Regions from separate parts of the Dyella aluminiiresistens genome, predicted to be linked through region 2. Evidence: predicted binding sites of a transcription regulator. Region 2 holds the regulator's gene; the other holds the start of a gene.

Region 1 (15,441 bases), 140 kb from region 2:
GGTGCCCGCCTGCTGCAGAAGCTGGACTACGAAGAGGCGCAGGAAATCGCTTCCACCGGTGCCAAGGTGCTGCACCCGCGCTGCCTGTCGCCGCTGCGCGAACCGCGCGTGCCGCTGCTGGTGAAGGACACCAACCGGCCCGAGCTGGAAGGCACGGTGATCGGCCCGCAGGTGCGTGAGCATGCGCCCAGCGTGAAGGCGATCAGCGCGCGCAAGGGCATCACCCTGGTGTCGATGGAATCGGTCGGCATGTGGCAGCAGGTCGGTTTTCTTGCCGACGTGTTCGCCCAGTTCAAGCAGCATGGCCTGTCGGTGGACCTGATCGGTTCGGCCGAGACCAACGTCACTGTCTCGCTGGACCCCACCGAGAACCTGCTCGACTCCGATGCGGTGGCCGCGCTGGCCGCCGATCTGGCCAAGGTGTGCCGGGTGAAGGTGATCGCGCCGTGTGCGGCGATCACCCTGGTCGGGCGGGGCATGCGCTCGATGCTGCACACGTTGTCGACCGTGCTGGCTGAGTTCGGCCAGTTGCGCGTGCACCTGATCTCGCAGTCGTCGAACAACCTCAACCTCACCTTCGTGGTGGACGAGAACGTGGTCGACGAGCTGCTGCCGCACCTGCACGAACTGCTGATCGCTGCGGGCGCGCTGCGCACCGACGACAGCGCGCTGTTCGGACCCAGCTGGCAGAGCCTGTATGGCAGCGGCGAGGTGGCCATTTCGTCCGCGTGGTGGCGCGAACCGGGGCAGCGCAAGCGGCTGCTGGGGATCGCTGCCGAGGCCACGCCGCGCTACGTCTACCACCTGCCCACGGTGCGCTCACAGGCGCAGTCGCTGAAGCAGCTGGGCGCGGTGGACCGGCTGCATTACGCGGTGAAGGCGAATACCCATCCGGCGATCCTGTCGGCCCTGGCTGAAGAAGGTTTCGCGTTCGAGTGCGTGTCGCCGGGCGAACTGGATGCTGTATCGGCGACGGTGCCAACCGAGGTGCCGCTGCTGTTCACGCCGAATTTCGCCTCGCGCTCGGACTTCGAGCGCGGCCTGGCCACACGCGCCACCATCACGCTGGATGCGCTGTACCCGGTGGAGCACTGGGGCGAGCTGTTCCGCGGTCGCGAGGTGTCGCTGCGGGTTGATCTGGGGCGCGGCCTGGGACATCACGAGAAGGTGCGTACCGGCGGCAGCGGCAGCAAGTTCGGCCTGCCGGTGGACCAGCTCGACAGCTTCCTGCGGCACGCCGACGCCCACGGCATCACGGTGCGCGGACTGCATGCGCACCTGGGCTCGGGCATTCTCGACCCGAAGCATTGGGGCGAGGTTTACGGACAGCTGGCCAGCCTGGCCGAGCGCATCGGCAGCATTGCCTTCCTCAACATCGGCGGTGGCCTTGGGGTGCCTTCGCATCCCGGCGAGGCGCGGCTTGACCTGGCCGCGCTGGACACGGTGCTGCGCCAGGTCAAGGCCGCGTATCCGCACTATCAGCTGTGGATGGAGCCGGGCCGCTACCTGGTGGCCGATGCCGGCGTGCTGCTGGCCCGTGTGACCCAGACCAAGGGCAAGGGCGGCTGGCGCTATCTGGGTGTGGATACCGGCATGAACAGCCTGATCCGCCCGGCGCTGTACGACGCCTGGCACGAGATCGCCAACCTCAGCCGGCTGGGCGAAGAGGCCGACGGCCTGTTCCAGGTGGTCGGTCCGATCTGCGAGAGCGGCGATGTGCTGGGCAGCGACCGTCGTCTGCCGGAACCGGCCGAGGGCGACGTCGTGCTGATCGCCCAGGCGGGTGCCTACGGCAAGGTCATGTCCTCGCCCTACAACCTGCGTGGTGATACGGAAGAGGTCGTGCTGGACGACTGACGCGTCCATCCGCGCCGTGCCATGCAGGCCAAGATGGCCGGTGCCGGCACGCGATCGGGCGTGATTCCGCCGACGTCGCATGCCGGATGCGGCCATGGTTGTGGCATGCGGCGGCGGCTGGCATGGCGGGCTGCCGGCGAAAGGCAGGGCGCGCTGGAGTCAGACGCTACGGCGCGGCGCGTTTCTGGGACAATGGCGTACTGACAAACATCGAGAGTGTGCCGGCGGCGATTCTGCAAGCCCAGGCAGACTCGATCCCTCACCCCGGTGAGGGCTGGCGGGAGACCCGAGAGAGTGACCACAACCATCCAACCGCGCCTGACCCAGGTATTCCGCTTCCTGCATGCGCGCTATGCGGACGGCGTGGCCGAGCTGGCCTACGCCTTCGACGACGGCGCGCCGATGGTCGAGCGGATCCGCTTTCCCGCCGCGCCGGCGCTGCCGCCGGCCCGTCAGGCGGCGTTCGATGCCGCGTTGAAGCTGCTGCATCTGGTGGCCGGCGTCAGCTACTACAAGGCCGGCGTGCCGCCGACCATCGAGCTGGCCGATGGCCCGCTGGACGACGCCACCGCGGATCTGCTCGACGCGCTCTACCTGCACGGGCTGGCCGAGTTCGCCTATCGCAACGGGCTGGATCTGCGCGGACGCATCTGCTTCCCGCGTGGTGGCGCCGGTGCCGCGCCGGCCACGGCACTGGGGCTGCCCAAGCGGACCCTGGTGCCGATCGGCGGCGGCAAGGATTCCCTGGTGGCAGTCGAGGCGGTGAAGTCGATCGGCGGCGAGGCGACGGCGGTCTGGGTCGGCAATTCGCCATTGATCGCCGCCTGTGCCGAACGGACCGGCCTGCCCATGCTGAACATCCAGCGCGAACTGGCACCGGAACTGTTCGAGCTGAACCGGCTTGGTGCGTGGAACGGGCATATCCCGGTCACCGCGGTGAATTCGGCGATCCTGGTGCTGGCGGCGATCCTGTATGGCCACGATTCCATCGCCTTCGCCAACGAGCGCTCCGCCTCGGCGGCCACGCTGGAATACGAAGGCCAGCAGGTGAACCACCAGTGGAGCAAGGGCTACGCCTTCGAGACGCTGCTGTCCGACTGGCTGCATTCTCACGTGGCGGCCGACCTCGACTACTGCTCGCTGCTGCGCCCGTATTCCGAGCTGGCGGTGACGCGCGCCTTCGCCCGGCTCACGCCATATTTCGACACCTTTTCCAGCTGTAACCGCAACTTCCGCATCCTGGGTCCCAAGCCGGCTGATCGCTGGTGCGGGCAGTGCCCGAAGTGCCACTTCGTGTTCCTGGCGCTGGCGCCGTTCCTGCCCAAGCCGCGACTGCTGGCGATCTTCGGCCGCAACCTGCTGGATGACGACGCGCAGGCCGCCGGTTTCGACGCGCTGCTGGAATACCAGGACCACAAGCCGTTCGAATGTGTCGGCGAAGGCGCCGAGGCGCGTGCCGCGATGCATGCGTTGAGCCAGCGGCCGGAGTGGGCGGAGGATGCGTTGGTGGCGCGTTTCCGCAGCGAGATCCTGCCGCAGCTCGACGCCTCGCAGCTGGCGCTGGAACCCTGGTTGCAGCCATCGGCCGAGCATCGCGTGCCGGCCCGCTTGCAGGCGGCGCTCAAGGTCATCGCTTGATGCGCATCGCCGAGCTGGCGGGGCGGCGCGTCGCGGTCTGGGGTTTCGGCCGCGAAGGGCGCGCGGCGATCCGCGCGATCCGCAGCCGCCTGCCGGCGTTGCCGCTGGCACTGTATTGCCGTGCCGACGAGGCCGATGTCGCGCGGGCCTTCGATGCCGCGCTCACCGTGTACGGCCACGAACCGGAAGCGGTGGCGTTGTCGGCCTACGACGTGGTGGTGAAGTCGCCGGGCATTTCCGCCTACAAGCCGGCCGTGGTCACCGCGCAGGCGCAGGGTACCGCGTTCACCTCGGGCACGGCGCTGTGGTTTGGCGAACATCCGGACGCGCGGGTGGCCGGCGTCACCGGCACCAAGGGCAAAAGCACCACGTCGGCGATGCTGGCGCACCTGGCCCGTGCGCTGGGCGTGCGCACCGCACTGGCCGGCAACATCGGCCTGCCGCTGCTGGAGTTGCTGGATGCGAGCGCCGAGCTGTGGACGATCGAGCTGTCCAGTTTCCAGACCGGCGAAGCCGGCCCGCTGGAGCTGGGCGTGGTCACAAGCCTTTACGAAGAACACCTAGACTGGCACGGCACGCGCGAACGCTACGTGGCCGACAAACTGAAGCTGGCCGATGCGGCCCGCACGCTGCTGGTCAATGGCCAGCAGGCCGGGTTGCTGGAGCTGACCGCCGCCCACCCGCAGCGTCTGCTGTTCGGCACCGAGCCGGGCTGGCATGTGGCGGATGGCTGGATCGTTCGTGGCGCGCAGCCCGTATTCGAGCTGGCGGCGATGTCCGCGCCCGGCCTGCACAATGCACTCAACGCCTGCGCGGCACTCGCGGCACTGGATGCACTGGGTCTGGACGCGGTGCGCGCCGCGGCCGCGCTGGCCAGCTTCCGGCCGTTGCCGCACCGGCTGCATCCGCTGGGCGAACGCGACGGCATGCACTGGGTCGACGACTCGATCAGCACCACGCCGGAAGCCACGCTCGCTGCGCTGGACAGCCTGGCTGGCCGCGAGGTGACCGTGATCGTGGGCGGTTACGAGCGCGGACTGGACTGGTCGCATTTCGTGCAGGCGACACGCGATCGCTGCGGCCTGCGCGTGATCACCCAGGGGGCCAACGGGCCACGTATCGCTGACGCCTTGCGCCATGTCCGCACCGAGTTGCCGCTGGGCGAGGCCGACGATTTTGCGGATGCCGTCGCCATGGCGCGGACGGTCACCCCGCAGGGTGGCGTGGTGCTGCTTTCGCCGGGCGCGCCCAGCTTCGACCAGTTCAGGGACTATGCGGAGCGCGGTCGGCGTTTTGCCGGCCTGGCCGGTTTCGATGAGGACGGTGCGGGTATCGCCGGACTCGGCGTGGCCTGAGAGCGACGCTGTGCCGAACACCACGGAACCGGGGTTCCGTGGTGCCGTCTCGCTCAGTGCCTGAGGCTGTCGGGAATCGTGCCGCCGTTCTCGGCGAGCTTCTGCATCACCGCCTTGAGCAGGGCGACGTTTTCTTCCGCGGTACCGTCGGCGGCCACATGCACGTCGAGCTCATTGGCCAGCTGCTTGCGTGCCGCGAGGCTGGAATCCATGTCGAGCAGCTTGAGCAGGTCGACAATCGACTGGTGCCAGTTGCTGGGCTGGCCCTTGTCGGCGGCGAGCTTGGTCAACACGGCCTCGACATCGACCGGTGCGGGCGCGGCCTGTGCAGCGGGCGTGGCGGCTGGTGTTGCGGCAGGCGCATCGCCGGCTGCGGGGGTGGTGGCCGTGCCGGCGCTGTCGTGGTGAAAGATCTTGTCCAGGATGGTCCCGAATATGCTCATCGCACTTTATCTCCATGATGTGTGATTGATGTCTGCGACCGGGGTCGCTCCATGAGCATGGCGTGAAAACGGTTATGCGCTGGTAAACGGCTGGCGTGCGGTTGGGCATGGCATCAGCCGGATTCAAGCTGGTGCCGGCATGGCCGAAACCATGCCTGATGGAGCGCGACGATATACTGGGGTGACGTCGCGGCCATTTCATGACTGCAGTGGGGGGCGTAATGACAGTTGCGATCGAGCGGTGGGAGGCGATGGATGCCTTGCCAGAGCCTGCGATGGCGCGAGGACGGGGCGTGTTTCGGCCAGATGGCTGCGCGTCTGCCGTTCCGCCGCCGGCATCGGTCTAGCCGGCTCCGGCCGGGCGGTTATCGATATGTCACGGTTCCCGGGTCGCTTCGGAAGATGGTTTGTCCGGGCGGGTCTGGTCGGCTGCGTGTGGGCCTGCTGCGCATGGGCATGGGTACCGCTGGCGCACGCGGCTGCGTCGATCGAGCATCCCGGTCGTTTTCTCGACCGGACCGAGGCGCTGGAAACCAAGGATCATGCCCGCTTCGTGCAGCGGCTGGCCCGGATCCATCGCGAAAATCCGCCGCTTAGCCCAGTCGAACGCTGGCACCTGCGCTATCTGGATGCATGGCAGACGATGTTTGAGGGCGACCTGATCAAGTCGGCCAGTGAATTCCGCGCGGTGATCGATCATTCCGGCAACCCTGTGCTGGTTGCGAAGGCCTCGGCCCAACTGCTCAGCAACCTGGGCATGAGTCGTCACTACAAGCAGGCTTTCGAGCTGGCCAATCACCTGATGGGCAGCCTGTCGACGACGACCGATCCCAAGGCACGGCTGATGTTGCTGGCTAATCTTTCGCAGATGCTGAACCTGGCTGGTCAGACCGATCTTGCCGTCAAGTACGCACGGATGATGGAGAGCGAGATCCCGGCGGGACAGCCGCAGTGTCATGCCTATTTCTTCGAACTGTCCGCGCTTTACAACGGCGGCGGGCTGACCTCGTCCAGCCGCGAGTTCCGGCGCACCATCGACAGTTGCGTCGATGCGGGTCAGCCACTGCTGGCGAATGCCGCGCGGCTGACTCTCAGCGAGCAGTATCTGGATGAACAGAAGCCGCTCAGTACGCTGGACATACTGGACCGCATCGCCGCCAGCGTGAACACGATCGGCTATTTCCCCAGCCGATTGTCGACCCAGGTCCAGTACGCCATGGCCTATGCCCAGCTGGGACAGGACGACAAGGCGCGCAAGGCGGCGCTTGCCGCTGTCGCCATGTGTCGCCCGGATTACGTCAGCGACTGGTTGACGATGGCCTACAGGCTGCTTTACCAGGTGGCGCAGAAGAAGGGCGACAGTGCCACTGCGCTGCGCTACTACAAACTCTACGTGGCCCACGACAAGCAGCAGATCGATGACGTCAGCGCGCGCGCGCTGGCCTATGCCATGGCACGGCAACAGGTGCTGGCGCAGCAGCTGGATACCGAGCGGCTGAGCAAGCAGAACCGGATCCTGCGCCTGCAGCAGGCACTGGATACCAAGGCGGTGGAAAACGGCCGGCTGTTTATCGCGCTGTTGCTGATGGCGCTGCTGTTCGGCGGCTTCTGGCTGCTAAGGCTGAAGCGTTCGCAACTGCGCTTCAAGCAGCTGTCGAGCATGGACGGCCTGACTGGCACCTTGAATCACCAGCACTTCATGGGCGAGGCAGACCGCGTACTGCAGGCACAGAAAAAGCTGGCTGCGGAAAACTGCCTGATGTTCATCGACCTGGACCATTTCAAGCAGATCAACGACACCCATGGCCATGCGGTGGGCGACGCGGTGCTCAAGCGCACGGTGGCGGTGTGCCGGGAGTTGCTGGGGCCGAGTGACCTGTTCGGCCGTCTGGGTGGCGAGGAGTTCGCGATGCTGCTGCCCGGTTGCCCGTGTGAGCGTGGCAGGGATGTCGCCGAACGGATCCGGGCAGCGATCGAGGCGGCGACGGTGGTGGACGAGGAACGTGTCGTCACGTTTTCCGCCAGTGTCGGCGTGGCCTGCACGGACGTCAGCGGCTACGAAGTGCAGCATCTGTGCCGTGATACCGACGCCGCGCTCTATCGCGCCAAGCGCGCCGGACGCAACCGGGTGGTCGTCAGCACCGCCGGCGACGACCTGGTCGAGGCCTGAGCACGGCGACTGGCCGGAGCGCGGCACGAAAAAGGCCGCATCCATCACGGATGCGGCCTGGATGCCGGCGATGCCGGGCCTGTTACCAGATCTTCACGCGCTGATCCGGCTTCAGGTACAACTTCTGCCCCGGCTTCACGTCGAACGCCTTGTACCACGGGTCGAGGTTGCGCACGGTGAGGGCACGGAACTGCGCGGGCGCGTGCACGTCGGTGGCCAGTCGCTGGCGCAGCGCGGCGTCGCGGATCTTCGAGCGCCATGCCTGGCCGAAGGCGAGGAAGAAGCGCTGGTCGCCGGTCAGGCCGTCGATCACCGGCGCGGGCTTGCCGTGCAGCGACTTGTGATAGGCGACGTAGGCGATGGTCAGGCCGGAGATGTCGGCGATGTCCTCGCCCAGGGTCTGCTCACCGTTGACGTACAGGCCGGGCAGCGCCTGGTACTGGCTGAACTGCTTGGCCAGCTGCTGGGTGGCGGCCTTGAAGTGCGCCAGGTCGGTCGGCGTCCACCAGTTTTCCAGCTTGCCCTGCGCGTTGAACTCGGAGCCGGTGTTGTCGAAGCTGTGGCTGATCTCGTGGCCGATGATCGCGCCGATCGCGCCGTAGTTCGCCGCCGGGTCGGCCTTCGGGTCGAAGAACGGCGCCTGCAGGATCGCGGCCGGGAAGTTCAGCGCGTTCTGCAGCGGCAGGTTCACTGCGTTCACGGTCTGCGGGGTCATCCACCATTCGCCGCGGTCGACCGGCTCGTGCAGCTTGGCTTTCTGGTACTCGTATTCGAACTTGAGCGCGCGCTGGTGGTTGCCGATCGGGTCGTTGGGCTTGATTTCAAGCGAGGCGTAGTTGCGCCATGTTCCGGGATAACCGACACCGACCTTGAGCGTCTCCAGCTTCTCCTCGGCCTTGGCGCGGGTGGCGGGAGTCATCCAGGTCAGCGTGCCCATGCGTTCCTTGAAGGCGGCGATCAGGTTCTGCACCAGCTGCTGCACCGCGACCTTGGACGAAGCGGGGAAGTACTTCTTCACGTAGAGCTGGCCCACCGCATCGCCGAGGTCGGTGTTGGTGGCGGCCACCGCACGCTTCCAGCGCGGCTGCTGCTCGGGCGTGCCCTGCAGGGTCTTGCCGTAGAAATCGAAGTTGAGGTTGGCGAAGGCGTCGGGCAGCAGCGGCGCGCTGGCGTTGATGGTGTGGAAGACCAGCAGGTCCTTCCATGCATCCAGCGGCTGGCTGGCGACCAGTGCGGACAGTCCGGTGATGGCGCTGGGCTGCCATACGTCGATCTGCTTCTGGTCGCTGAGGCCGGCGGCGGCGAAGTAGGTGGTCCAGTCGAGGCCGGGGGCCTTGCTGGAGAAGTCGGCCATGCTCCAGAGGTTGTTTGCCTTGTGCACGTTCTCGCTCTCGAGCAGGCTTTCCTGGGCCTGCGCGATCCTGGTTTCCAGCGCCACGACGGCCTGTGCCTTCGCGTCGGCGTCCTTGACGTGGGCCAGCTTCAGCAGCGCGGCGACGTAGGTCTTGTACTTGGCGAGGGCGGCGACCATGTGCGGGTCGCTGGACAGGTAGTAGGCGCGGCTGGGCATGCCCAGGCCACCCTGCAGCAGGTAGGCGATGTGGTGCGACGGGTCTTCCAGACCCTGCGTCACGAACAGGCCGAACAGGTGCTGGGTGTGGAAGTGGGTGGCGTTGATCGGGTCGACGTCGGCGCGCAGGCGGCTGCCGAGCACGCGGGCCAGCTGTTCCTTCGAATGAATGTCCTCGATCGCCGAGAGCTCGTGCTTGATCGGCTTCAGGCCCAGCTTGTCGATATTCGCCTGGTCCATGTAGGCGGCGTAGTAGTCGGCGATCTTGCGCTCGTTGGTGCCGGGCGCGGCATGGTCGCCTCGGGCACTGCGGATCAGGTCGGCGGTGTGTTTCTCGGTCTTGTTGTAGATGGTGAGGAAGGTGCCGATGCTGGAGCGGTCGGCCGGGATGGTCGCGGTCTTCAACCAGTCGCCGTTGGCATAGTCGAAGAAATTGTCGCCCGGCTTCACTGCATGGTCGATACCGGCCAGGTCGATGCCGATATCGCCCTGGGCTGCGGGCGAGGCGGCCCATGCCGAGGTGCCGAAGAGGGTGGCGGCAATGGCCGCGGCAAGAATCCAGCGTGTGCGTTGCATGTGGTTACCTCGCGAAACGGGAGAGGCCCGCACGGCGGTGCGGGCGTAAGGAAAATGGCGTCCAGCATGCCACCAGTGGGCATGCCAGGCACGTCGCGGCGCGGAATGCGCGGGTATCGCAGCTATTTCTCATAGCGGTAATTGAGGCTGGCGCGGCTGAAGTCGGTGGCGTTCTGTGCCTCGAGGTTCCAGCGATGGCTGAGGCGGAAACGCATGGTGATGACCTGGCCGGGTTCGAACAGGCCCACGCCGTAGCTCAGGTAAAGACGCGGCGACAGGTATTTGCCTACCGTGAAGGCGGCACCGCCGCCCAGTGCTTCGTTGCTGGACACGCCCATGTCCAGGCCGGTTCTGGCGCCGACGCTCTTGGCCAGCAGGTCGCCGGTGGCCGAGCCCAGCGCCTGCGCAGCGGCGCCCACCATGTTGCCTTCGCCGCCCTTCACCTGCGACAGCGGCTTGCCGGTGACCAGGTAGGACAGCGCATCGGACTGCTCCATCACCGGGTTGGAGAATACGGTGAGCACCGGGCGCTTGGCGGTGCCGCTGACCAGCAGCCCGACTTCCTGGCCTTCGTCGACCGTGCTGTTGGGATTGAGCTTGCGCACGGCCTTGATGCTGAGTCCGGGGTTGTCGATCGGGGTGCTGGCGAACAGCAGTCGTCCGAGTTCGATGTGCAGGTTCTGGCCATAGGCCTTGTAGGTGCCGTTGACCGTGATCTGGCCTTGCCCGGTGGTGGCGTGGCCGGGGCGGTCGTTGACGGTCAGCAGGCCGCCCAGGCGACCGTTCAGGCCGAAGCCCACCAGGTGCGTGCTGGGGCCGAGGTCCACTTTCACCGCGGCGGTGACGGGGATCGGCGCTGCGGCCGCAGCTTGCTTCTGGCCGACGATCACCACGTCGGGCGAGGCCTGACTGGCACCGCCGCCGGGCAGCTTTTCCACGTTCACGTCGGCGCTGTCGATGTTCACGCTGCCGCCGACATGGATGCCGGTGGTGTCCTGCTTCACCACTAGATCGGGCGACACCACGACCTTGGCTGCCGGGATGTCCGCGGCCATGAACTGCCGGCCCTTGATGGTGACGCTGGTGGGGGCGGTGGCGCCCATACCGGCGGTGCCGGCGACACTCAGGGTGCCCTTGCCGGACTGGATGCTGCCGTCGATCAGGAACTGCTTCGCGTCGGTGGTGCTGACCGATACATGACCCTTGCTCAGGCTGAGTCCGGCATCGGGAATTTCGGCGGCGAAGCCGTCCAGCGTGGCCTGGCCGGCGAGCGCCGGCTGCTTCAGGCTGCCGCCCAGCTGGAAGCTGCCGTCGAGGCGACCCTTCACGTTGGCGACTTCATCGGTCAGCAGTTCGATGAAGCCCAGCTGGTTGAGATGAAAGGCCACTTGTCCGGCCAGTGCCTGCTGCGATCCGCTGATGCTGGCATGCGCATCCAGGCTGCCGTTGGCGTCCAGTTTCGCGTGTGCCTCGACCTGCTGCACCGAAGGGGTCAGCGTGGCATCGAGGGACAGGTTGTCGTAGGTCAGCAAAGGCTCGGCAGGGTGTTCGGTGTAGGTAATGCTGCCGTGCGTCGAGCTGATGCGGGCATGGCCGCTGAGCTTGCCGCCGGGCGTGCGCTGCAGCTGGCCATTGCCGTCCAGGCTGCCGTCCGCACGCACCGGCATGCCGCCGTTGCCGGTGGCATCCACCAGCATGGACAGTGGCAGGGCGTGCAGCAGGTAGCTGGCATCGAGGGCGCCTGCCTTGTCCTGCCGTGCAGTGACGCAGACCCTGGGATCGCCCGCGCTCAGGCAGAGCCGGGACAGGCTGGCCGCGCCGTCATTCCAGGCCAGTTTCACGGGCTGCTGCAGGCGCCAGTCGGGCATGCCCTGTGGCGTCAGGGTCAGCGTGGACAGGGTGCCGTGCCAGGCCTGGCCGTGCAGGCCGCCGTGCAGGGCAAGCCGGACCGAAAGCGGTTTGCCCTGCGCATCGAGACGCAGCCGGTGGTCGGCCTGGCTGCCTTCGGCCAGCAGGTCGATACGGCCGAAGGCGAGGCTGCCGGCCAGCACCTTGCTGGCATCCAGCTGCAGCTTGCCGGCTGGGTGGCTGATGTCGGGCAGGCCGACGATCAGCCGCAGTTTCTGCAGGCTCTGGTCCTGCCAGGCCAGCGACTGTCCGTCGGCATGGCCATTGATGCTGAGCGCGGGCCACAGGCCCTGTATGCGGAAGTCGCCATCGAACGAGCCGCGGGCCGCCGGCAGCCAGTCGCCCAGCGAAGCGACGGCAAGCTTGAGATCGACATCGTTGCGCTTGCCGGGACGGGCGTCGATCCGCACACGGCTGCGGCCGACGCGCAGGGCGAGCTTGCCGTCGATGACTTTCGTGGGCGACAGATGCAGGTGGCCGCTGCCGTCGACCTTGCGTTGGCGCAGGCGGCCGTCGAGTTTCTGCAGGTCGAGGCTGGCTTCGAGCCCCTGCGTGGTCAGTGCGCCGTGGGTGTCCAGCGCCAGATTCAGCGCACCGTTCCAGCCGGCCAGCAGCTGGCCGGGATCGAACTGCTTTGCCTGTGCCTTGAGGTTCCATGCCAGTGCGGGCTGCAACGTCACCGTGCCGTTGGCATCGAGGCCGCCCTGTGGCTGCTGCAGCTTCAGCGTGTTCAGCGTGATCTGTTCAAGCGTGCCGTCCAGATCGAGCGCCAGCCGGGCCAGTCGTCCGGGCGGGCCGACCGCGATGTCGCCGGCGACATGGTATTGCCCGGTGTCGCCACGCACGGTGAGCTGGCCGTGACTGGCCAGCGCCTGGCCGACCAGGTCGGCGGGCAGCTGCAGCTTGTTCCAGGCGAGCGCCAGCTCGCCTCGCATCGGCGTTGTATCGAGCTGCACTTGGCCGTTCGCGTCGAGCGTGCCCGGAACCTGCGGGGAGGCGAGCTGCAGCTGTTTCAGGTACAGCGTCTTGTAAGCGCTGTCGAAGCGCGCGACCAGTGGTTGCAGCGCCACGCGGTACCGGTTCAGGTCGAGCGTGCCGGTCAGCGTGCCACCGAGCTTGTCGCCGTGACCGTCGAGATGTGCGGCCAGCCGGGTGAGTGAGCTGGCCCCGAGCAGGGGCTTGGGGTCGAACGAAGGCAGCGCCAGTTTCGCGGTCCACGGCAAGGAGCCCGACTGGGTGAGGGCGAGGTCGAGTGTCGCCACGGTGGGGCGGGTCAGCTTGATGCTGGCATGCGCGGTCGAGCCGTCGCTGCTGGCCGACAGGGTGCCGGCATAGTCGGTGTCGCCCGCGCGCCAGGCAAAGCCGGCCTTGCCCTGGCCCATGTAGCGGCGGCCGACGGCGAGCTGTCCGGCCAGCTCGGCATGACCGGCAGGGGCCTGCAGTGCCAGCTGCTTCACTGCGATGCCGGCATGGGTCCAGCGTGCGGCAAGTTCGAACCGGTTGGCGACCAACAGCGGCTGTCCGGCACGGATGATCCTGAGGCGGGTGACGCGCACGCGATCGAGCAGCAGCGCGATCGGTGGTTCCAGCGAAAAGGGGCTGCTGCTGGTGCTCTGTCCGCTCGCCGCTGGCAGATCCACGTCGACGCCATCCGCGTCGAGGTCGAGCACATGCAGGCGCTTGCGCAGCAGCGGCCAGAAGCTCAGCTCGAGATGGGCATGGGCAAGCTTCACCCGCGTGCCCTGGCCGTTGTCGTAGGCCAGGCCGGTCAGGTCGAGCGGCCCGAGGAGGCAGCCCCGTGCACTCTGCACCGAGAGTGCCCCGTGCATCGCGCCTTCGGCCCGGGCCAGCGCGAAGCGCAGCCCGGCGCCGGTATCGAGCAGCCACCACAGCAGCACGGCCACCGCCAGCAACAGGCCGGCAAAGACCACGCCGATGAGCTTGAGCCACTTCATGCGGTCGCTCCCGCAGGACGGGGCGGAGTTGTCGTCGCCACGATCATAGGTCCGGCCCGATCACGATGTGCAGTTCCATGCCGTGGTGGGTCCGGTCGTGTACGGGAAAGCCGAAGTCGACGCGGATCAGGCCCACCGGCGAGCGCCAGCGCACGCCCAGGCCGGCACCGATCCGCGGGCTGTAGCGGGTGCCGCTGAACGCGTTGCCGGCATCGACGAAGGCGGCCATGCCCCAGGCGTGGGTGAAATAGTGTTCCACCGTGGCGCTGCTCACCAGCAGGTTGCGTCCGCCGATCACCCGGCCGTAGCTGTTTTCCGGGCCGATCGACTGGAAGGCGTAGCCGCGCACCGAACGGTCGCCGCCGGCGAAAAAGCGCAGCTGCGGCGGCAGCGCGGAAAAGTTGCCGGTCCAGGTGGTGCCGACGCTGCCGCGCAGAATCAGCCGGTCGCGCCGGGTGAAGCCGCGGATCCACTTGGCATTGGCCTGGAGCTGGCTGAAGCGGGTGGTCGAAAGCAGGCTGCCGGCAGTACTGCGGGCGTACAGTTCCAGCGACCAGCCGCGACGCACGAAGTCGGGGTTGTCCGCATGCTTGCGGGTCAGCGAAGCCTCGCCGAACACCAGCTCGCTGCGGCCGTGTTCCACCCCCGGCGCGGTGTCCGCCAGGTTGCCGCCCTGGCCCACGGTGAAAGTGCCAATCAGCGCATGCACGCCCACCGTGCGCACCCAGCCATGCCACAGCCGGCTGTCGTTGCCGACCAGTTCGAGCGTGCGCGATTTCGAGGTGTCGGTGTTGGCGTCGCGGAAGTTGGCACCGAAGTTCAGGCTGCGCTGGTCCGGCCCCGGCATCGGAATGGAGTACAGCGTGGACAGGGTCTTCAGCCGCTGCGCCAGCACCAGCTCGTTCTTCCACTTGTGGCCGCGGTTGTTGACCCAGCGGCGTTCGATGCCGCCGCGCATGCCGAAGCCGGTATCGGTGCCGATGAACGGGCCGCCGGTATAGATGGTGCGCTTGGCCGGCACCAGCTGCACGGTGATGTCGACGCTGCCGTGGCTGGCCTTGTCCACGTCGGGCAGCACGTTGACCACCGAGAAGTAGTCGGCACCGGTGAGCGCCTGCTGCAGCCCCAGCAGCTGGCTCTGATCGAAATAGTCGCCGCGCTTGAACGGCACGTAGCGTTGCAGGAAGCCGGGCCGGAACTGGGAGCCCTCGAACTTCACCTGGCCGTAGCGATAGCGCGTGCCCGCATCCCATGCCAGCCTGATCGCCGCGGTGTGCGCCGGCGGGTTCACTTCGACCCGGTGGACCTTCATCTTCGCGTCGAGGAAGCCCTCCGCCGTGAGTGCGCTGCTCAGTGCGTCGCGGTCGGCATCGTAGGTGGCGTCGTCCAGCCGGTGGCCGCGCAGGCGCTCGATCCTGCGGGCAGCGGCGCGGATCGACGGAATGGCCAGCGCGTCGCGGTCGAGCTTGATGTCGACCGTATTCACCTTGACCGGTTCGCCGGGCTTGACGTGCAGGGTGACCTGCCAGTCGTTGCCGTCCCGACGCAGCTGGCCGGTGACCGTGGCGTCGTAATAACCGTATGGCTGCAGTGCGGTGCGTGCCTCGTCGCTGGCGCGCTCGTAGAGGCGCCGGATCTGCGCGTCGCTGACCTCGCGCGAGGCGTATTGCGACAGGCTGACGCCGGCCGTCACGGCAGCCTTGAGCGGGTCGTCCACGCCATCCACGGTCAGTTTCACGCCCGCATGGGCGAATGCCGGAAGCAGCAGGAGCAGGGCGAGGCTCCAGCGGGCGGGCCCCGGGCGTCGGGAACAGCGGCGCATGCGCGGGGTTCCATCCTCTTTGAATCTTTCGGCCTAGCTTAGCGCAGTGTCCGTTGGCGACTGATGAATGCCCCGCGGCAAGCCTTGCCTGAAACGGATTGTGCTCAGCCCGCCTTGTCGCCGGAGCGATGCGCGATCCAGGCACCG
Region 2 (15,441 bases):
ACCCTGGTGCTGGTGCCGCTGGCGCCGGCCAGCGTCGATCCGCTGAGCGTGGCGGGCGCGATCACCCTGGTGCAGCAGCTGCTGCTGGGCGCGGTGATCGGTTTCGTCCTGTGGCTCAGCTTCCAGGCGGTGTCCTACGGTGGGCAGGCGGTGGCGCAGAGCATGGGGCTGGGCTTCGCCGAATCAGTCGATCCGTCCGGTGGCGGCAGCTCGCCGACGCTGGGCCAGTTCTACCTGCTGCTGGTCACGCTGCTGTTTCTGGCGATGAACGGGCACCTGCGCCTGATCGCCCTGCTGGCCGACAGCTTCCGTCGGCTGCCGCCGGGCACATCGGTCATCTCCCCGGCCGGGCTGCATGCGGTAACGATGTTCGGCGGCGAGCTGTTCCTGGGCGCGGTGCGCGTTGCGCTGCCGGCGCTGACCGCGCTGCTGGTGGTCAACATGGGGTTTGCCGCGATCAGCCGCGCCGCGCCGTCGATGAACCTGTTCGCGGTGGGCTTTCCGATCATCCTTAGCCTGGGTTTCATCGCGGTGTGGCTGTCGCTGCGCAGCCTGCCGGGTGCGTTCGCGGCGATCGAGGACCGTACCTGGACCTTGATGCACCAGCTGGCGGGGGGCTGATCCGTTGGCCGAGAAAGACGACCAGGAACGCACTGAACAGCCATCCGAAAAGCGCCTTCGCGAGGCGCGCGAGAAGGGTGACGTTCCGCGTTCGCGCGATCTTTCCGGCGCGCTGGTGACGATCGCCGGGATGGCGGCGATGATGTCCGGCAGCTCGCAGGCCTGGACGCATGCGCAGCGCATCTACCAGCTCGGCCTGAGCTATGACCGGGCCGAGCTGATGTCGGGCCAGCTGCCGCTGCACGTGCTCAGTGCGGCCGGCTGGGAAGCGCTGCTGCTGTTCGCGCCGGTGGCGCTGGCCACGGTGCTGGCGGCGCTCGGAGCGCCCCTGCTGCTGGGCGGCTGGAGCTTCAGCAGCGAGGCGCTGATGCCGAAGTTCGATCACCTGGACCCGATCGCGGGACTGGGCCGCATGGTCTCGATGCGCGGGCTGGTGGAGCTGGGCAAGTCGCTGCTCAAGCTGGCCTTCATCGGTGCCGCGCTGCTGCTGCTGCTGCGCCACAGCGCTGGCGCCATGCTGAATACCGGCAATGGCCATGTTGCCGACGACATCGCCGCATCGATGTCGCTGCTGGGCCGTTCGGCCCTGCTGTTCGGCGTGATGCTGGGCCTGATCGGTGGCATCGACGCGGTCTACCAGCGGTTCGACTACAACCGCCGCCAGCGCATGACCAAGCAGGAACTGCGCGACGAATCGAAGGAAACCGACGGCAATCCCGAGCTGAAGGGCCGCATCCGCCAGATGCAGCACCAGATGTCGCGCAAGCGCATGATGCAGGACCTGCCCAAGGCCGACGTGGTGGTGACCAACCCCACCCACTTCGCCGTGGCGCTGCGCTACGACGACGGCCGCATGCGCGCGCCGCGGGTAATCGCCAAGGGCATGGACGTGCTGGCCCAGCAGATCCGGCTGGTGGCCTCCAGTCACCGTATTCCGATGGTGGAAGCGCCGCCGCTGGCGCGTGCGCTGTACGCCACCACCCAGCTTGGCCAGGAAGTGCCCGCCGCACTGTACGTGGCAGTGGCACAGGTGCTGGCCTACGTCTACCAGCTGAAGCAGGCGACCGAACACGGCGCGACGCCGCCCGAACCTCCCTCGCCGCAGGTCGATCCGGACCTGCTCGGCCCCTACCGCGAATCCTGAGGCTAAGCCATCGTGGCCACTGCAAGCGCACTCCAAACCCTCAAGCAGCTGAGCCGCCGCGGCGCCGCGGCACCGGCCGTGATGCTGGCGGTACTGGCGATGGTGATGGTGCCGTTGCCGCCGTTCGTGCTGGACATGCTGTTCAGCTTCAACATCGCGTTGTCGCTGGTGATCCTGCTGGCGGTGATCTACGTGATGCGGCCGCTGGAATTCGCCGCGTTCCCCACCGTGGTGCTCGGTGCCACCCTGCTGCGGCTGGCGCTGAATATCGCCTCCACCCGCGTGGTGCTGCTGCACGGCCACGACGGCCCCGGCGCCGCGGGCAAGGTGATCCAAGCCTTCGGCGAGTTCGTGATCGGCGGTAACTTCGCGGTGGGCCTGGTGGTGTTCTCCATCCTCACCATCATCAACTTCGTGGTGGTCACCAAGGGTGCCACCCGCGTGTCGGAAGTGACCGCCCGCTTCACCCTGGACGCGATGCCCGGCAAGCAGATGGCGATCGACGCCGACCTCAATGCCGGCCTGCTGACCCAGGAACAGGCGCGCGAACGCCGCCAGGAAGTGCGCGAGGAAGCCGACTTCTACGGCGCGATGGACGGTGCCTCCAAGTTCGTGCGCGGCGACGCCACGGCGGGCATCCTGATCCTGCTGATCAACATCGTCGGCGGCTTCTTCGTCGGCGTGATGCAGCACGGCCTGTCGGCCAGCGAGGCGGCCAAGACCTACACCCTGCTGACCATCGGCGACGGTCTGGTGGCGCAGGTACCGGCCTTGATGCTGTCGATCGCCACCGCGGTGATCGTGACCCGCGTTTCCAAGGCGCAGGACATGGGCAAGCAGGTGATCGGGCAGGTGTTCGCCCAGCCGCGCGCACTGGCGGTGGCCGGTACCGTGCTGGGCGTGATGGGCCTGATTCCCGGCATGCCGAACATCGCCTTCCTGCTGCTCGGCGGCACCTGCGGCGGCGGTGCCTGGCTGCTGCACCGCCGCCAGATCGATCTGCGCGAAAAGCAGGCCAAGGCCGAGGCCCAGCCGCCGGCGGCAGCACCGCCGGCCGAGCGCACCGAACTGAGCTGGGAAGATGTCGTCAGCGTCGATCCGGTCGGCCTGGAAGTGGGCTACCGGCTGATCCCGCTGGTCGACAAGAACCAGGGCGGCGAGCTGATGGGGCGGATCAAGTCGGTGCGCCGCAAGCTGTCGCAGGATCTGGGCTTTCTGGTGCCGCCGGTGCACATCCGCGACAACCTGGACCTGGGCCCGAACACCTACCGCATCATCCTGATGGGCGTGCCGATGGGCGAGGCCGAGGTGCACAACGACCGCCTGCTGGCGATCAACCCCGGTCACGTGCACGGCACCCTGCAGGGCATCGTCACGCAGGACCCGGCGTTCGGGCTGGAAGCGGTGTGGATCGAGAGCGGCCAGCGCGACCTGGCACAGAGCTACGGCTATACCGTGGTCGATCCGGCCACCGTGATCGCTACCCATCTCTCGCACATCCTGCAGCAGCACGCGCACGAGCTGCTTGGTCACCAGGACGTGCAGCAGTTGCTCGACCGGCTGGCGCAGACCGCGCCGAAACTGGTCGAGGACCTGGTGCCCAAGCGGCTGTCGCTGGGCGTCGTGGTGAAGGTGCTGCAGAACCTGCTCGCCGAGCGGGTGCCGATCCGCAACATGCGCACCATCGTCGAGTCCTTGGCGGAACATGCCGGGCAGAGTCAGGAACCCGGCGCGCTCACCGCGGCGGTGCGCGTGGCGCTGGGCCGCCAGATCGTGCAGGAAATCGCCGGTCTGGCCACCGAAATCCCCGTCATTACCTTGGCGCCGGAGCTGGAACAGATCTTGCTCGGTTCCATCTCGGGAGGCGGTGTGGCTGGCGCGGCGGTAGAGCCGGGGCTGGCCGATCGGCTCCAGCAGAACGTGGCGGAAGCCGCGCGGAGGCAGGAGATGAGCGGTGAGCCGGCTGTGTTGATGGTACCGCCGCAACTGCGTTCGTGGCTGGCCCGGTTCACGCGGCACACGGCACAGAACCTGCACGTGCTGGCCTACAACGAAGTGCCGGACAACCGGCGGGTCAGGCTGGTGCAGGCGCTGGGACGATAAACATGAAGAGGCGAGAGATGCGTAGCGAGATGACAGACCTCCAGTTGCAGCCGGGCACGGCGAGCCGTTCCGGCCGCGTGTCGGCATTCCGTCTCTCGGGCTGGAGCCGCGCGGCATGAAGATCAAGCGATTCGTGGCGCCGGACATGCGCCAGGCAATGGGCCAGGTGCGCGACGAACAGGGCGACGACGCGGTGATTCTTTCCACCCGTCGCATCGACGAGGGCATCGAGGTGATCGCCGCCATCGACTACGACGAGGCGCTGGTGCGCGAGGCGGCCCGGCATGGCGCGCCGCTGCAGGTCGAGCCGTCGCGCAGCGCCGCTGCCGCGCGGCCGTTCGTGCCGCGGCCGTCCACACCGCCGCCGCCCACCCAGGCGCCTTCACTGGCCGAGCGGGTTGCGGCGATCCAGCCGGCACCGCGCGCCACACCCGCGCCTGCGCCGGTGGCCGCCGCGGCTCCGGCCGCTACCGCCGTGCGCGAGCGCGTGGCCGCACCGGCTCGCGCCAGCGCGGCGGCGAAAGCGCCGGCCGAACCGGTCGCGCTGCACCCGGTCATCGAGCAGGCCGCACAGGACACAGCACGCATGCGTGCCGAACTGGGCAGCCTGCGCGAACTGCTGGAATCGCAGCTCTCCAGCCTGGCCTGGAACGACATGGAACGGCGTCATCCGCTGCGCGCCCGCGTGCTGCGCGACATGACCCGCCTGGGCATCGAGCCGGACGTGGCCCGCGACCTGGCCGAGAACCTGCCCGAACAGCTGCGTCCGGACCAGGCGCGTTACCTGCCGCTGGGTGTGCTCAGCAGGCGGCTTTCGGTCACCGGTCGCCATGTCGCCGATGCCGGCACCACGGTGCTGATCGGCCCGACCGGCGTGGGCAAGACCACCACCATCGCCAAGCTGGCCGCGCGCGCGGTGATGCGCCATGGCGCCGCCCAGGTAGCGCTGGTCAGCACCGACGACTACCGCATCGGCGCGGCGGCGCAGCTGGAACACTATGCACGGCTGCTCGGCGTACGGGTGTTTCCGGCCTACGACGCGGCCAGCCTGCGCGAAGTGCTGCAGGTACTGCGCGGCCGGCATACCGTGTTGATCGACACGGCCGGCGTGGCCGGTCACGACACCCGTCTGCAACAGCAGATCGCACTGCTGCGCGACGTCGGCGAGCTGCGCACCTGCCTGGTGATGGGCGCCAACGCGCAGGCGCTGGCACTGGACGAGGCGGTGCGCTCCTACCAGCCGCTGCAGCCGCAGTCCTGCATCCTGACCAAGCTGGACGAGGCGCCCAGCCTTGGCGGCGCGCTTTCGGTGCTGATCCGGCACCAGCTCACGCTCGACTTCGTCACCGACGGCCAGCGTGTGCCCGAGGACATTGCGACGGCCGACACCCGCGCGCTGGTATGCCGTGCCGCGCAGGCCATGAAGCACCAGTCGGTCGAGGTGGACAACGACATGTTGGCCGAACGTTTCGGCATGGCCCTGGCATGAGGTGGGGGCAATGATGATGATGAATCAGGCATGGGGTTTGACGAATATGTTCCCGGCGCTGGCGAACGGGGGCCATGGTGGCGACGTCCCGGCGCCGGCCAAGGCGCGCTGCAGGACGATCGCGGTGGCCGGCGGCAAGGGCGGCGTGGGCAAATCCACCGTCGCGGTGAACCTGGCGATGGCACTGGCCATCGATGGCCGCAAGGTGGTGCTGCTCGACGCCGACCTGGGGCTGGCCAATGTCGATGTGATGCTCGGCCTCACGCCGACGCGGCATATCGGTCACCTGCTCGACGGCAGCTGTCATCTGGAAGAGTTGATGATGATGGCGCCGCACGGCCTGAAGGTGGTGCCGGCCGGCTCGGGCACGCGCCACCTGGCACAGCTGGGCAATGACGGGCATGCGGCGGTGATCCGCGCGTTCGACACGCTGGAAGCGCCGCCCGAGGTGCTGGTGGTGGATACCCCGGCCGGGGTGTCCGACAACGTGGCGATGTTCACCTCGGCGGCTGACGAAGTGGTGCTGGTGGTGTGCGACGAGCCGGCTTCGCTGACCGACGCATATGCCTTGATCAAGGTGTTGAGCCGAGATTTCGGCGTGCGCCGCTTCCGCATGGTGGCGAACATGGTGCGCAACGCCGGCGAGGCGAAGCAGCTGCACGCCAAGCTGGCCCGGGTCAGTGATCGCTTCCTCGATGTAGTGATCGATTTCGCCGGCATGGTGCCCCACGACGAGTACCTGCGCCGGGCGATCCGGCGGCAGACCGCCGTGGTCGATGCGTGGCCATCGAGCCGTTCGGCGATGGCATTCAAGCAATTGGCAGGTGCGGTCGATACATGGGGAGAACCTGTTTCCCCGTCGCTCGGCCGCATTGCGTTCTTTGGCGGACAAGGTGCGTCGCTGGCGGGGTGGTGAGATGAGCGTGGCTTCCGAATATCTGCAACTGCAACGCGAGAGTACCGACGAGCTGGTCCGTCGGCATGCCCCGCTGGTGCGTCGCATCGCCTATCACTTGATGGGGCGGTTGCCGCCGAGCGTGGATGTCGACGACCTGGTCCAGGCCGGCATGATCGGCCTGCTCGAAGCCGCGCGCAATTACGCTACCGACCGCTCCGCCAGTTTCGAGACCTACGCCGGCATCCGCATCCGCGGCGCCATGCTGGACGAGCTGCGCCGTACCGACTGGACTCCGCGCTCGGTCCACCGCAAGGCGCGTGAAGTCGCCGAGGTGGTGCGCCAGATCGAGAACGAGACCGGTACCGACGCCGATGACGCCGAAGTCATCCGCCGGCTCGGCATCAATGCGATGGAGTACCACCAGATTCTGGCCGACGCGGCCAGCGCCCGCCTGCTCAGCCTGACCGCGCCCGACGACTCCGATGGCGCCAATGCGTTCGACGTGATGGACCACGATGGGCTTGCTCCGCACGAGTGCGCCGAGCAGGAACGCATGCGCGAGGCGCTGGTCGGGGCCATCGGCGGCCTGCCCGAACGCGAGCAGCTGGTGATGTCGCTGTATTACGAGCAGGAACTGAATCTCAAGGAGATCGGCGCCGTACTCGGCGTGACCGAGTCGCGGGTATGCCAGATCCACGGCCAGGCGTTGATCCGTCTTCGTGCGCGCATGACTGACTGGCGCGAGCGCGATGAGGATGCCGCCGGACGGAAGCAGACGAAACGCAAATGAATCGATAACGCCTCTGGCGGCTCCCATCCCTTTTCATCGGAGAAGCTGTTTGGACAAGAACATGAAAATCCTGGTGGTTGACGACTTCTCCACCATGCGGCGAATCGTCCGCAACCTGCTGGTCGAGCTCGGTTTCAGCAATACGCTGATCCAGGAGGCGGATGACGGCAACAATGCCATCACCATGCTGCGCAACGGGCAGTTCGACCTGGTCGTGACCGACTGGAACATGCCGAACATGACCGGCATCGACCTGCTGCGCGCGATCCGTGCCGAACCGTCGCTCAAGGCGATGCCGGTGCTGATGGTCACCGCCGAGAACAACCGCGACCAGATCATCGCTGCCGCCCAGGCGGGGGTGAACGGCTACATCGTCAAACCCTTCACCGCGGTCACGCTGAAGGAAAAGCTCGACAAGATCTTCGAGCGTCTCGCCGCCCAAGGAGCGACCGCATGAATGCTGTAACCAAACCCCTCTTCGGCGAGGCCCTGCCGCATGAGCTGCAGCAGTTGTTGAGCACGCCCGACGGCCCCGCGTTCGAGCAGGCGCTGGACGGTCTGGTGCGCGAACGCGAGCAGCACCTGTTCCGCGCACTGGGCGTGCTGGCGCGCGACCTGCACGATGCCGTGCGCCGGCTCGGCAACGACCTGGCGCAGGAAGGTGTGCCCGACAGCGTGGCCGATGCCCGCCAGCATCTGCTGGACGTGCTGGACATGAGTTCCAAGGCAGCCCACCGCAGCCTGGATTTCGCCGAGCGCATGCGTCCCCGCGCCGAGGCGCTGGAAGCCGATGCCGACAAGGTGCTGGCCGCATCCGCAGACAACGAGCCGGCGGCGTCGCTGGCGATCCAGGCGCGCGATTTCGCCGGGCATTGCCGCGACGGCCTGTCCGACATGGTGCTGGCGCAGTCCTGGCAGGACCTGTCCGGCCAGCGCATCAAGAAGGTCGCCAATTTCATCGGCAGCGTGGAATCGTCGCTGCTCGAGCTGGTGCGGCTCACCGGCGCGCTGGCTGGTGGCGAAGCGCCGGTGGCGGCTGCCAAGGTGTCGAGCCAGGACGAGGCGGATCGCCTGCTCAGCGAATTCGGCTTCTGAGTCGGGGCCGTTCATGGAGTCCATGCCGGACAGCGAACTGCGCGACGATTTCCTGGTCGAGGCCGGGGAGCTGGTGCAGCGCCTGAGCGAGCAACTGGTGGCGCTGGAACAGACGCCGCGGGATAGCGAGCTTCTCAACGCGGTGTTCCGCGCCTTCCACACGGTCAAGGGTGGCGCCGGGTTTCTGTCGCTAGAGCCGATGGTGCACATGTGCCACCACGCCGAGGACCTGCTCAACGAGGCGCGCAACGGCGTCGTGGTGCTGCAGCCCGCGCAGATGGATGCGCTGCTGGAAGCGCTCGACCTGCTCAACGTGATGATGGACGCGCTGGCCCAGGACACGCCGATGCCGCACGCACCGGCCAACCTGCTGCAGCGCCTGCAGGTGAAGCCGGCGCCGCCGCCGGCCGCACCGGTCGCCGCACCGGTCGCCGCACCGCCGTCCAGCGGCGGCAGCATCGACGACGACGAATTCGAGGCGCTGCTGGACAACCTGCACGGCCAGGGCGGTGCGCCCGGCACGGCCAGCACGGCCGCGTCCGACGGCAGCATCGACGACAGCGAGTTCGAAGCCCTGCTGGACACCTTGTACGGCCGCGGCGGTGCACCGGGTGCGCCCACAGATACACCGGCGCCGGCACCGGCTGGCGACAAGACCAGCATCAGCGACGACGAATTCGAGAACCTGCTGGACAGCCTGCACGGCAAGGGCGGCACGCCGGGCGCGGTGGCCGCGCCGGCACCTGCGCCGGCTGCACCGCTACCCGCGCCAACGCCGCCGGCTGCGCCGGCCGCACGGCCGCCGCCGGCCGCCGAAAACACCGTGCGCGTGGACACCACGCGACTGGATGCGCTGGTCAACCGGGCCGGCGAACTGGTGCTGGTGCGCAACCGCCTGCTGAGCCTGGCCGCGCGCAGCGGCGACGAGTCGCTGGCCACCGCGGCCGGCGAACTCGACCGCATCGCGAACGATCTTCAGGGTGCGGTACTGGGCATGCGCATGCAGCCGGTACGGCGCCTGTTCCAGCGCTTTCCGCGCATCGTGCGTGACCTGGCGCGACAGTTGGGCAAGGACATCGAACTGGTGCTGGAGGGCGAGGACACCGACCTCGACCGCAGCCTGGTCGAAGCCCTGGCCGACCCGCTGATCCACCTGCTGCGCAATGCGGTCGACCACGGCCTGGAAACGCCGGACGAACGCGAGCGCGCGGGCAAACCGGCCAAGGGATGCGTGCGCATGGCGGCCAGCCAGCGCGGCGAGCGGATCGTGATCGTGGTGGCGGACGACGGCCGCGGCATGAATCCCGAGATCCTCAAGCGCAAGGCGATCGAGAAGGGCGTAATCGACGAGGCGCAGGCGGCACGGCTGAGCGAGACCGAGTGCCTGGAGCTGATTTTCCGGCCTGGCTTCAGCACCGCCAGCGCGATTTCCGACATCTCCGGCCGCGGCGTCGGCATGGACGTGGTGAAGACCCGCGTGGCCGAGCTCGGCGGCACCCTGCAGGTGCGTTCGCGGCTGGGACATGGCAGCGAACTGGAACTGACCGTGCCGCTGACGCTGGCGATCATGCGTGCGCTGATGGTGCGCGTGGGCCAGCGCATGCTGGCCATTCCGCTGGGCAACGTCGAGGAAGTGTTCGAGCTGGCGGCCGGGCAGGAGGGCATGCTGGACGGTCGCATCGTGGCCGCCCACCGTGGCCGCGCGCTGCCGCTGGGCAACCTGGTCGACTGGGCGGGCGTCACGGGCGAATCGGCGCGGCACGTGGTGGTGGCGCATGTCGGCCACCTGCGCGTCGGCTGCCTGGTCCACGAAGTGCTGGGACGCGAAGACGTGATGGTGAAGCCGCTGGGGCCGTTGTTCGACGGCGTATGCGGCGTGGCCGGCGCCACCGTGACCGGCGACGGCCGGCTGGCGCTGGTGCTGGACATGGCCGGACTGGTCGTCGAAGGCGGCCCGTTGCTGCCCCTGCTGCGTGCGACGGGGTGACATGGATCTCGTCAGCATCATCGGGACGATCCTGGCCTTCCTGGTCGTCATCGTCGGCACCGTGCTCAAGGGTTCGTCGATCAGTGCGCTGTGGAACCCCGGTGCTTTCGTCATCGTGTTCATGGGTACGCTGGCAGCGGTGATGCTGCAGAACTCCTGGCAGGTACTGCGCCGCGCGGCTGGCATGACCCGCCTGATCTACCAGCCGCCCCGACATTACCCGGACGACCTGGTGAGCCGGGTGGTGGGGTGGAGCGAGATTTCGCGCCGGCAGGGGCTGCTGGGGCTGGAGTCGCAAATCGACAGCGAGGCCGACGGCTTCGTGCGCAAGGGCCTGCAACTGCTGGTGGACGGCAGCGAGCCGGAGGCGATCCGCAGCGTGCTGGAAGTGGAGCTGGATACCCGCGAGCAGGTCGACATGGCCGCCGCCAAGGTATTCGAGCACGCCGGCATCTATTCGCCGACCATGGGCATCATCGGCGCGGTGCTGGGGCTGATGGCGGTGATGCAGCACCTCTCTGATCCCAGCGAGCTGGGCCACGGGATTGCCGCCGCCTTCGTCTCCACCATCTATGGCGTGTCGCTGGCGAACCTGCTGATGCTGCCGATGGCGGCGCGGCTGAAGACGCTGATCGGCAAGCAGGCGCGCATGCGCGAGATCCTGATCGAGGGGCTGGTGTCGATCGCCGAGGGTGAGAACCCGCGCCAGATCGAGTCCAAGCTGCAGGGCTACCTGTCGTGAGGCGCAAGCGGCACGAAGAGCACGTGAACCACGAGGCGTGGGCGATTCCCTATGCCGACCTGCTGACCCTGCTGCTGGCGTTCTTCGTGGTGATGTACGCCGTCTCGGTGGTCAACGAAGGCAAGTACCGGGTGATGTCCGAATCGATCATCGAGGCATTCAACGGCACCGCGCCGCGGGTGGTACCGGCACAAGGCAACATGCCTACGCCGATCGCGCCGGTGCCGGCCGCACGTACCGACTCGCCGTCGTACGCCACTATGAAGCCGCGACTGCGGCTGCCGCTGCCGACCCGCAACGTGATGGCCTCGACCATGCAGAAGGGCGCACTGGCGGGAAAGGTCGGCGAGACGCGCAATCTCGAGCAGATCCGCAAGGAAGTCGAGCAGGCACTGAAGCCGCTGATCGACAAGGGCATGGTGGCTGTGAGGGCCAACAAGGACTGGCTGGAGATCGAGATCCGCACCGATATTCTGTTCCGCAGCGGTGCCGCGCACCTGTCCGACCAGGCCGACCAGGTACTGCATGGCCTGGCATCGATCCTGGCGCCGTATTCCAACCCGTTGCGGATCGAGGGCTATACCGACGACGTGCCGATCGACACGTCGCTCTATCCGTCCAACTGGGAGCTGTCGGCGGCACGCGCGGCCAGCGTCGCCCGGCTTTTTTCCGACCACGGGGTCGACCCGAAGCGGCTCGGCATCATCGGCTGGAGCGAATACCACCCGGCGGCCAGCAACGACACGGCGGCCGGACGCAACCGCAATCGCCGCGTGCTGGTGGTGGTGCTGAGCAACCATTACCGGCTGAACCGTTTCGGCTCCGGCGTGCCCGACAGCAGCGCGCTGGGCGACACATCGCCGGCGACGCCGTCGCCATCTGCGCCATCACCGTCAACGCCGTCAGCGACACCGGCGAGCACGCCGGTACCCAACCCCATCGTCACGGTCGCCAACCTGCCCGCGTCGACGGACGCGACGTCCGGAGGCGGCCATGGTTGAGACCACGAATACGGCCGGTCGCGGCGATGGCGGCCGTACGCGACTCCGAATCTGCGAGGTGCTTACATGACATCCATGCCCGATGCCGCGCTGGCGACGGACCGTCGCTGGCTGGTTTTCCGGATCGCCGGACAGGCCTATGCGGCGCCGTTGTCGCGGGTCAGCGAAGTGATCCGCGACAGCGACGTGACCCCGGTGCCGGGCGCGGCCTCCGACCTGCTCGGTATCCGCCATCTGCGCGGACAGATCGTGCCGGTCATGGACGGCGCGCGCCGGCTTGGGCTGACGCCCGCCGCGATCGATCTCGAACACGTGCGGATCGTGGTGCTGGCCGAAGGCGGCCACCGCATCGGCCTGCGCGTGGATGCGGTCGGTGAGTTGCTGCAGTCCGACGGAGAAATCGCGCCGCCGCCACCAGGGCGGGGCGGGCGCGACAGCGATCCGGTGGACGGCGTGCTGCCGTTGAACGGCGGCTTTGTCGCGCTGCTGGATGTGCGTCGCCTGTGCCGGCTGCCGCAGGACGACCTCGCGGCCTGAGTCGAGGGGTTTGCCTTCCCGGGCCGCGCTGGCTTCAGGTTTCGGCGTCGTAGACGCTGGCCAGCACGGCCGCGGCCGCCGCATACAGCGTGGCCGGCACGTCGTCGCGCATGCGCAAGGCACACAGCAGGCCGGCGATCTGCGCGTCGTGGTGCAACGGCAGGCCCATCGCGCGAGCGCGCGAAAGCAGCGCGTCGAGTGCCTCCGGCGGCAGGGTCTGGGTGGGTTTGCCGTCGTCCGAGGCCAGTCGCAGGCTGACCTTGCGCTGGACCGATGCGAAAGTCTCGTTCATGCGGTTGCCTTCAGGAACATGGCGCTGAGTGGGCCGGCGGTCTGCGGCAGGCCGTGCTGGCAGCTCAGCTGATCGAGCACCAGTCCGCTGCCGGCGAGCCGCTCGCGCAGCCTGGCAAACTGGCGTTCGAGCCGCTCGACCGCATCGGCGTGGCGCGCCCACAACCTGACGCTGAGGCGCAGGCCGCGCAGTTGCAGTTCGCCGTGGACCGGGCCCAGTGCCGGCAGGTCGATGGCGAAGCCCAGCGTCCACGCGCCGCTTCCGGGCACTTCGTCGAGGCCGCCCGCGCCCGGATCGATGCGCAGCTGCAAGATGTCGTAGCCGCGGTCGCCCTGGATCGGGATTTCGATCATCCAGGCCGGCAGCGTGCTCGCCTCGAGCTGGGTCACTTCCAGTCGCGACAAGGCCGCATGGGTGGCGTCGCGCAGCTGCGGCAGCAGACGGGCGACATCTTCCTCCGGAGCCGCTGCGGTCAGCACCTCGTCCGCCATCTGCACGCGTGCCTGTGCCTGCAGGCCGCGGTTCTGCAGCGGCGGTGGGGTATCGGGCACATCCTGGTAGACAGAGGCGGTCTGGTAGGCTGGCGGATAGACCGGGGCAGTGCTGCGGGGCTGGTCCTGCAGCACCGCGGCAAGGCGCAGCAGCGCTACTTTCCAGTCGTCCTCGGCGGGCACGATGCCGCTGCCCGGCGGGGCCACCAGCGAAGCCTCCATGAAAACGCCGCTGCGTCGCACGGCCTGTTGCAGGCCTTCGCCCTGGGTGACTTCCGCCGGTGTGCGCGTGCTCTGTTCGAGCTGCGCGAGCACGGTGCGCAACTGCGGCGGCAACTGTCGCAGCATCGGGCGCCGGGCCAGTGTCGTCAGCGTGGCCAGCAACGGCGCGTAGCCATTCTGCTGGGGCAGCCGCTCGCGCAGCGCGCGGCCCACCACCTGTTCGGTCGAAGTGGTCACGTCGCCGATCACTTCCAGCAGCGGCTGCGGCCCCAGGCTCAGCACGCGAACCTGGAACTGTGGCGGCAACTGCGTGCCGGGCGGCTCGGCTTCGACCGTGAGCGCGCCGATCTGCAGCACCAGCATGCCCTGCGGCGACATGTTCATCGGACGCGCGGAAAACACGCTGCCGATGCGCCACGCATCCGCACCGGCGCCGGCGCCACTGGCGGCGCCGGCCCAGGTCAATGCGGCGATGCTGGTCGGTTGGATGTTCAAGGAAGAGGTCCTGTGACAGGTGACGCTAAGGAGTTCACCGGCGTACGGACAGGGCATCGGCCGGATCGGCAGGAACTTGAGGGGTGTCCGTCGCTTTTCGTCGCGATTGCTGCGAAAGCCCGTCGACAGCGCGCCGGATCGCCCTAAAGCAAGGCCGACAACGGCCGATAAAAGTCCCGCATGCAAAAGGCAGCGAGGTCGGAGCAGGGCATGGGCAAGTCATCGGACAAGGCAGCAGGCAAGGCCGCGGAAGCGCCGGTACAGCCGGTCGTACTGCCGGCAGATTGCCGCCTGGCCGAGGTTTCGGCGCTGCGTGGCCAGTTGCTGGATGCATTGAAAGCCCCGTCCAGCGAGCTGGATGGGGCAGGCGTGGAGCGGGTGGACGGCACGGCGGTGCAGCTGCTGGTGGCGTTCTGCCGCGACGCGAAAAAACACCAACACGCAGTGCGCTGGCTGGGGGCGAGCGATGCGCTGCGCGAAGCCGCGGCGTTGCTGGGTGTGGACCGGATGTTGGATTTGCCGGCCGTGCGGCCGGCCTGAACTCGAGGTGGACGATGGCAAAGATTCTGGCAGTAGACGATTCGGCATCGATGCGCGGCATGGTGGCTTTCACCCTGCGTGGCGCGGGGCATGAGGTAAGCGAGGCCGAGAATGGGGAGCTGGCGCTCGGGGTAGCCCGCGGCGACCGCTTCGACCTGGTGCTGGCCGACGTCAACATGCCGGTGATGGACGGTATCAGCATGGTGCGCGAGCTGCGCACGATGGACACGTACAAGGGCGTGCCGATCCTGATGCTGACGACCGAGTCGAACACCGAGAAGAAGATGGAAGGCAAGGCCGCCGGGGCCACCGGCTGGCTGGTCAAGCCGTTCGATCCCGAGCAGTTGCTGGCCACCGTCAAGCGCGTACTTGGCTGAGGATGTATCCATGAGCAACGGCGGACTGGCGCAGTTCCAACAGGTATTCATCGAAGAGAGCCTGGAAGGGCTCGACATGATGGAGTCGTCGTTGCTCGCGCTCGACGAAGGTGGCGACGCGGAGCTGGTGCACGGCATTTTCCGCGCCGCCCATTCGATCAAGGGTGGTGCGGCGACCTTCGGTTTTCCGGAGATGTCATCGTTCACCCATGAGGCCGAGTCGCTGCTGGACGAAGTGCGCAGCGGCAAGCGGCAGATCGATTCGGCGATCGTCGAGCTGCTGTTGCGGACCGTCGACTGCCTGCGTTCGATGTTTGCCCGTGCCCAGGCCGGGCAGCCCCTGAACGACGAGGTGGCCGACGGCCTGCGGCGTGAATTGGCGGCGGCGATGGGGCGCGGCGAACCGGCTGCGGCGCAGGCGCGCCGTGCGCTGGACCAGGCCGACGCCTGGACGATCGGTTTCCGCCCGCACCCGGGCATGCCGGCAGGCGGCAACGACCCGCTGCGGCTGATCCGCGAGCTGGGCGAGCTGGGCCGTCTCGACGTCAGTGCCGAGTTGGACCGGCTGCCGGCGCTGGACGCGCTCGATCCCACCGAATGTCATATCGGCTGGGCCC

What was found. Region 2 encodes FliA, which starts transcription of late flagellar genes. Its sites were predicted from a motif close to TAAAGTTTNNCNNNCNNNGGCCGATAA; they were not measured.
Region 1: RA164_RS03360 (GGDEF domain-containing protein) is a predicted target of FliA. The motif match lies at 5,417-5,443, and genes of this name have one in related genera.

Annotation. Positions count from the first base shown of each region.
Region 1 covers NZ_CP132911.1:813,252-828,692, forward strand. Annotated here, with positions in the region: gene RA164_RS03340 (bifunctional aspartate kinase/diaminopimelate decarboxylase) at 1-1,857, shown strand, start outside; gene murL (UDP-N-acetyl-alpha-D-muramoyl-L-alanyl-L-glutamate epimerase) at 2,152-3,495, shown strand; gene murD (UDP-N-acetylmuramoyl-L-alanine--D-glutamate ligase) at 3,495-4,850, shown strand; gene RA164_RS03355 (DUF3597 domain-containing protein) at 4,904-5,293, opposite strand; gene RA164_RS03360 (GGDEF domain-containing protein) at 5,667-7,463, shown strand; gene RA164_RS03365 (M13 family metallopeptidase) at 7,546-9,609, opposite strand; gene RA164_RS03370 (translocation/assembly module TamB domain-containing protein) at 9,732-13,472, opposite strand; gene RA164_RS03375 (autotransporter assembly complex protein TamA) at 13,516-15,294, opposite strand; gene RA164_RS03380 (glycosyltransferase family 2 protein) at 15,399-15,441, opposite strand, start outside.
Region 2 covers NZ_CP132911.1:955,147-970,587, forward strand. Annotated here, with positions in the region: gene fliR (flagellar biosynthetic protein FliR) at 1-621, shown strand, start outside; gene flhB (flagellar biosynthesis protein FlhB) at 626-1,765, shown strand; gene flhA (flagellar biosynthesis protein FlhA) at 1,847-3,868, shown strand; gene flhF (flagellar biosynthesis protein FlhF) at 3,984-5,357, shown strand; gene RA164_RS03995 (MinD/ParA family ATP-binding protein) at 5,404-6,273, shown strand; gene RA164_RS04000 (RNA polymerase sigma factor FliA) at 6,275-7,045, shown strand; gene cheY (chemotaxis response regulator CheY) at 7,095-7,502, shown strand; gene RA164_RS04010 (protein phosphatase CheZ) at 7,499-8,140, shown strand; gene RA164_RS04015 (chemotaxis protein CheA) at 8,154-10,127, shown strand; gene RA164_RS04020 (flagellar motor protein) at 10,129-10,869, shown strand; gene motD (flagellar motor protein MotD) at 10,866-11,870, shown strand; gene RA164_RS04030 (chemotaxis protein CheW) at 11,937-12,407, shown strand; gene RA164_RS04035 (flagellar biosynthesis protein) at 12,442-12,699, opposite strand; gene fliK (flagellar hook-length control protein FliK) at 12,696-13,907, opposite strand; gene RA164_RS04045 (STAS domain-containing protein) at 14,118-14,447, shown strand; gene RA164_RS04050 (response regulator) at 14,462-14,824, shown strand; gene RA164_RS04055 (chemotaxis protein CheA) at 14,835-15,441, shown strand, end outside.